2 regions of the Methylobacterium sp. AC433 genome follow, and region 2 is predicted to be linked to the other one. Evidence: predicted binding sites of a transcription regulator. Region 2 holds the regulator's gene; the other holds the start of a gene.

Region 1 (3,201 bases), on a different contig from region 2:
GGTGCGGCGCGGCACGGTGTCGTCGCCGCAAGGCCCTTCGCCGGGCGGTGTCCTGCGGCCGCTTGGCCTCCGCTCCGGGAACCGGATCAGCGCGGATAGGCGGTCAGGCCGCCGGCCCGCGCGGCGGCGGCCTCGGCCTTGCGGTGGGCCTCCGCCTCGGCCGCGCAGGCGGCCGCCTCGAGATCGTCCAGGGGTGCCCGCTTCGCGCAGCGCGCCCGCAGGTCGTCGAGTTCCTCCTCGGTCAGGCTCTCGATGCCGATGTAGCGGTTCTGCGCCGCGCTGGCCCGGATCAGCTCGTCGAGCTTGGCCTGGATCGCCGCGCCGTCGCGGTTCTGGGTGTTCTGGATCAGGAACACCATCAGGAACGTCACGATGGTGGTGCCGGTGTTGATGATGAGCTGCCAGGTGTCGGAGAAGCCGAACAGCGGCCCCGTCACCGCCCAGGCCAGGATCAGCGCGATGCTGACCGCGAAGGTCGCCGGGCGCCCGGCGGCGCGGGCCACCTTCGAGGCGAAGGCGGTGAAGAGCTGGGCCGATTTCAGGCTTCCGACGCGCATGCGACCTCCTCGCTCACGATGGCCGCGCTGACCGGGGAAAGAACCCGCGACGGCGGGAAACCGTTGCCGCGCGCCTAGCGGGCGTTGGGCAGGCGCACGGTCACGCCGGCCTTCGCCGCCGGGGCTTCCGGGCCGGGCGGCGCCCCGCCCCAGCGCGTCGCCTCGATCCGCACCGTGCCCCATCCGGTGGCGACCGTGATCGACAGCGGCAGCAGCAGCGTCCCGTCGAGGATCGGGGCGAAGCGCACCCGCAGATCGTCGTTGGCGGCCATCCGGCGGACGTTGCTCCCGCCGGAGCGGTGCCCGGAGATCGGCACCCAGCGCACCCGGCAGTCGAGGGCGGGGCCGCGATAGGCGCCCTCCGACACCGTCACGAGGCTGCCGCGCGACAGGACGAGGTCGGCCCGGCTCACCCCGTCGAAGACCGGGATGCGCCGGTCGCACAGGCCCACGTCCAGGGGGGCGGCCCCGAGGGGAATCGTCAGCATGGTCAGGGGGTCGACCACGCCGACCCTGTCCTCCGGCGCCACCGGGACCCGGTCCGCGCGCGGGGTCGGGGGCGGCTCGACGCTGGCGCTGCGCACGCGCCCGCCGGCGAGGTCGAGCGCCACCGCGATCGGCTTGCCGCCGTAGCGGCTGTCGATCCGGAAGGTGGCGGTGACCGCGCCGGCGCGGGTCGCCGAACCGGCGACCGTGGCCTTGCCGGCCCCGTCGAAGAAGAAGCCGGCGAGGCCGCGCAGGCCCGCATCGAGTTCGAGGGCGTAGCGCTCGCCCGCCCGCTCCACCACGAGGCTGGCCTCGCCCGCCGGCAGGTTCAGGAAGCTGAGACCGTAGGCCGCCGTGAAGCGACGCGCGGGGGCGTCGCCCACGGCCTTCGCGCCGGTCCCGCCGGCCACGAGCAGGGCGGCCGACAGGGACAGGGCGTGCGGGGCCAGGGAACATCTGTGCCTGCGAGCGGACACCGGGATCGCCTCATCGCGCCGCGTGCGGCGCCCACCCTGTCATATCGCCGTCGGGCGCGCGTAGTATGCGCGCTTCGGCACCTCGCGTGCAGCCGAGCATCCCGCGCGCCGCCAGGACAGGACCCCGTTGGACCGACCCACCCGATACGCCCTGTACGTCACGCCGGCCCCGGGCTCGGCGCTGGCCGCCTTCGGCGACGCGATCCTCGGCCCCGGCCCGGCGCCCGGCCCGGAGGCGCTCCGGGCGATCCTGGCCGCCCACACCGCCGAGCCGCGCCTCTACGGCTTCCACGCCACCCTGAAAGCGCCGATGCGCCTCGCCCCGGGGGCGACCGAGGCCGATCTCCTCGCGGCGGCCGAGGCCCTGGCGGCGCACCGGAGCCCGCTGCCCGTCGGCCCCCTGCGGGTGGCCGCCCTCGGGGCCTTCGCCGCCCTGGTGCCGGCGGTACCCCCGCCCGCCCTCGGGCTGCTCGCCGCCGAGTGCGTCGCGGCCCTCGATCCCCTGCGGGCGCCCCTCACCGAGGCCGAGCGCGCCCGCCGCCGGCCCGAGCGCCTCGATCCCCGTGGCCGGGCGCTGCTGGAGCGCTGGGGCTACCCGCACGTCTTCGAGGCCTTCCGCTTTCACATGACGCTCACCGGCCCCCTCGGGCCGGAGGACCGGGCGACCGCCCTGCCCCTGCTGGCCGAGGCCGCCGCGGGGCTGCCCGACCTCGCGATCGATGCGCTGAGCGTGGTCGTCCAGGACGGCGCGGCGCCGTTCCGCCTCCTGCGCCGCCTCCCCTTCTCCGCCTGACAGGATCGCGTGATGGTCTCCGATCGCCTCGGCCTCGAACCGGCCGTCCACCCCACGGCCCGGCTCTCGGATTGCCGCCTCGGCCGCTACACCGAGGTCGGCGCGCGCACGCGCCTCAGCGAGACGAGCCTCGACGATTATTCCTACATCGTCGAGGACGGGCAGGCGAACGACACGACCATCGGCAAGTTCTGCTCCATCGCCTCGCATGTGCGGATCAATCCCGGCAACCACCCGATGGAGCGGGCCTCGCAATCCCACTTCACCTACCGGGCCAGCGCCTACTGGCCGGGCGAGACCGACGAGGCGGCCTTCTTCGCCCGGCGCCGGGCCCTGCCGGTCCGCATCGGCCACGACGTCTGGATCGGGTACGGCGCCGTGGTCCTGCCCGGGCGCAGCATCGGCACCGGGGCGGTCATCGGCGCGGGCACGATCCTGACCCGGGACGTGGCGCCCTACACCATCGTGGTCGGCAATCCCGGCCGCGTGGTGCGCCGCCGGTTCCCGGAGGCGATCGCCGAGCGCCTGCAGGCGCTGGCCTGGTGGGACTGGGACCACGCGCGCCTGGGCCGGGCGCTGCCCGACTTCCGCGCCCTGTCGATCGAAGCATTCCTGGAACGCCACGAAGCCGAGGCACAATAATGCCGGCTATTGGTTAGCCGGGGAATAGTCATTCTCCTGTCGCGTGGGGCGGGTCTACCGGCGATCGACCTGAATCGCCGGAGACTCCATGCTGATCCTCGAAGGTCTTGCCCGCCACTACGGCGACCGTCGCGCGGTGGACAGCGTCTCCCTCTCCATCCCCCGCGGCCAGTTCGTCGGCGTGATCGGGCGCTCGGGCGCCGGCAAGTCGACCCTGCTGCGGATGATCAACCGCCTCGCCGAGCCG
Region 2 (3,201 bases):
CTGGCCCGAACGGACGGGAGGGGAGCCGATGGGGGATTATGCGCTGGAGGGTCCGCGCTGGGGCGCGGGCGCGGCGGGAACGGGCGGTGGCACCGTGACCTGGGCCGTCGACGGCACGATCCCGACCACCTTCCTCGGCATCCTCCAGGGCGCCTTCGCGACCTGGGCCACCGCCGCGAACATCGCGTTCCAGCAGGTCGCCTCGACGGCGACCGCCCAGATCGACTTCACCCTCGGCGGCATCGACGGCCTCGGCAACACCCTGGGCTACGCCAACTATTCCTACAGCGGCCAGCGCATGCAATCCGCCGCCGTGACCTTCGACAGCGGCGAGGGCTGGCACGCCTCCGGCGCCCGCGTGATCAGCAACCAGAACGTCGACCTCGCCGTCGTCGCCCTGCACGAGATCGGCCACGCCCTCGGGCTCGACCATTACAACGCCAAGCCCGAGGTGATGAACGCGATCCTCAATCCCGCCATCACCACCCTCGGCGCCGGCGACATCGCGGGAATCCAGGCCCTCTACGGCGCGCCGAGCGCCCCGGCGGTGGTCGTGGCGACCCCGGCGGCCCCCGTCACCGCCAGCCCCGTCACCAGCGCCGTCACGGCGGTGTACCGCTTCTACGACACGCATACGGGCGATCACTTCTACACGACGAGCACGGCGGAGAAGCTGCAGATCCAGCAGACGCTGCCGTGGTTCACCTACGAGGGCACCCCTTGGGCGACTCCGGCCAAGGGCGCCGACACCGTCGACGTGTTCCGGTTCTTCGACACGGTCTCGAACGCCCACTTCTTCACGACGAGCGTCGCCGAGCGCGACCAGGTCCTGAAGACCGCGCCGAGCTACAAGTACGAGGGCGTGGCCTTCGAGGCCTACGCGGATGCGAGTGCGTCGGGCGGATTGACCCTGGAGCGCTTCTACAACACCCAGACCGGCCAGCATCACTTCGCTGGCAGTGCCGAGGAGGCCAACGGCATCAACCACGGCGCCGCCGGCCCAAACTGGGTCGACGAGGGCAAGGGCTTCACCGTCCACCTGCCCACCGACACCATGCTGTTCGCCTGAGGGCGAACCCGGGCGCCGACCGCAATCGGCCGTTCGGGGGCCGGCCCTTCGGCCGAGTTGCTCGGCTGAGCTACTCGGCCTCCGCCTCGAACATCTCGTCGAAGGAGTAGCCCGAGCCGCGCACGGTGCGGATCGGGTCGCTCTGGCGCGGGCGGTTGAGGGCCTTGCGCAGGCGCCCGACATGGACGTCGACCGTGCGCTCGTCGATGTAGACGTCGTGGCCCCAGACGCCGTCGAGGAGCTGCTCGCGGGAGAACACCCGGCCGGGGCTCTGCATCAGGAATTCGAGGAGCTTGAATTCCGTCGGCCCGAGATGGATCTCGCGGCCTTCCCGGCGGATGCGGTGGCTGACCCGGTCGAGCTCGATGTCGCCGGCCACCAGCAGGTTGGCGACGTGGGCGGGCTTGGCCCGGCGGAGCAGGGCACGGACCCGGGCGAGGAGCTCGGGCACCGAGAACGGCTTCACGATGTAGTCGTCCGCCCCCGTGCCGAGGCCGCGGATGCGGTCGCCCTCCTCGCCGCGGGCGGTGAGCATGATCACCGGCAGCCGCTCCGTCTCGCGCCGGGCGCGGATGCGGCGGCAGAGCTCGATGCCCGACAGGGCCGGCAGCATCCAGTCGAGCAGGACGAGGTCGGGGACCTGCTCCTGCAGGCGCAGGTCCGCCTCGTCGCCGCGCGCGGCCGAGTCGACGATGAATCCCTCGGCCTCGAGGTTGTAGCGGAGGAGGAGGGTGAGGGCCTCCTCGTCCTCGACGATCAGGATACGCGTACTCATCGTGCGCTTTCGATCAGACCGGCACGGGTTCAGGCCGCGCCGGGCATGTCCACGGTGGCGTAGTTGGAGGCGTCGTTCTTCGGGCGCTCGCGCTCGGCCAGGAGGTTCTCGCCGGTGACGAGGTAGTGGATCGTCTCGGCGATGTTGGTGGTGTGGTCGCCGATGCGCTCGATGTTCTTGGCCACGAACAGGAGGTGCGTGCAGAACGAGATGTTGCGCGGATCCTCCATCATGTAGGTCAGGAGTTCGCGGAACAGCGAGTTGTAGAGCGCGTCGATGGCGTCGTCGCGCTCCCACACGTCGAGGGCGGCCTTGATGTCCCGGCTGGCATAGGCGTCGAGGACGTCCTTGAGCTGCTCCTGCACCAGGTCGCTCATGTGCTGGACGCCGATGACGATCTTCTGCGGCTGGACCTGGTCGGCGATCGCGACCACGCGCTTGGCGACGTTCTTGGCCAGATCCCCGATGCGCTCGATGTCGTTCGAGACGCGGATCGCCGTCACCGTCTCGCGCAGGTCGATCGCCAGGGGCTGGCGCCGGGCGATGAGCAGGATCGCCCGCTCCTCGATCTCGCGCTGGAGGGTGTCGAGGCGGGTATCGGCGGAAATCACCGCCTGGGCCAGGGGCGAATCCCGGCGCACCAGGGCCTCTCCGGCCTCGGTCATCATCTTCTCGGCGATGCCGCCCATCTCGGAGATCGAGCGGCGCAGATCTTCGAGGTCGGTGTCGTAGGAAGTGACGATGTGGTCGGGCATGGGTGTGCTCCTCGATCGGGCCTCCTGTCCGGTGCCCGCCCTGATGGTGTCTGGCGCGGGCCGCCACCGGCCCACGCGGGTCGGTTCCGGCCTGCCGAGGATCAGCCGAAGCGGCCGGTGATGTAGTCCTGCGTCTGGCGCTTCTCCGGATTCATGAAGATGCGCGTCGTCGGGCCGAATTCCACCAGCTCGCCGAGGTACATGAAGGCGGTGAACTGCGAGATGCGCGCGGCCTGCTGCATGTTGTGCGTGACGATGACGATGGTGAATTCCGAGCGCAGCTGCTCGATCAGCTCCTCGATACGGCCGGTGGAGATCGGGTCGAGGGCCGAGGTCGGCTCGTCGAACAGGATCACCTCGGGACGCTGGGCCACCGTGCGGGCGATGCAGAGGCGCTGCTGCTGGCCGCCGGAGAGGCCCATGCCGGACTGCTTGAGCTTGTCCTTCACCTCGTCCCAGAGGGCGGCCTTGCGCAGGGATTCCTCGACGCGCACGTCGAGGTCGGCCTTGGGCAGCTTCTCGTAGAGGCGCAGGCCGAAGGCGACGTTGTCGTAGATCGACATCGGGAACGGGGTCGGCTTCTGGAACACCATGCCGATGCG

What was found. The regulator PhoB, encoded in region 2, activates phosphate uptake and scavenging genes when phosphate is short. The targets are predictions, from matches to a motif close to TGTCATNNANCTGTCAT.
Region 1: AC0IWM_RS19645 (DUF1045 domain-containing protein) is a predicted target of PhoB. The motif match lies at 1,557-1,573, and genes of this name have one in related genera.

Annotation. Positions count from the first base shown of each region.
Region 1 covers NZ_CEEDBN010000016.1:109,236-112,436, forward strand. Annotated here, with positions in the region: gene AC0IWM_RS19635 (low affinity iron permease family protein) at 87-557, opposite strand; gene AC0IWM_RS19640 (DUF3108 domain-containing protein) at 632-1,519, opposite strand; gene AC0IWM_RS19645 (DUF1045 domain-containing protein) at 1,647-2,312, shown strand; gene AC0IWM_RS19650 (DapH/DapD/GlmU-related protein) at 2,325-2,954, shown strand; gene phnC (phosphonate ABC transporter ATP-binding protein) at 3,043-3,201, shown strand, end outside.
Region 2 covers NZ_CEEDBN010000001.1:636,717-639,917, reverse strand. Annotated here, with positions in the region: gene AC0IWM_RS03110 (matrixin family metalloprotease) at 29-1,069, shown strand; gene phoB (phosphate regulon transcriptional regulator PhoB) at 1,140-1,844, opposite strand; gene phoU (phosphate signaling complex protein PhoU) at 1,874-2,599, opposite strand; gene pstB (phosphate ABC transporter ATP-binding protein PstB) at 2,701-3,201, opposite strand, start outside.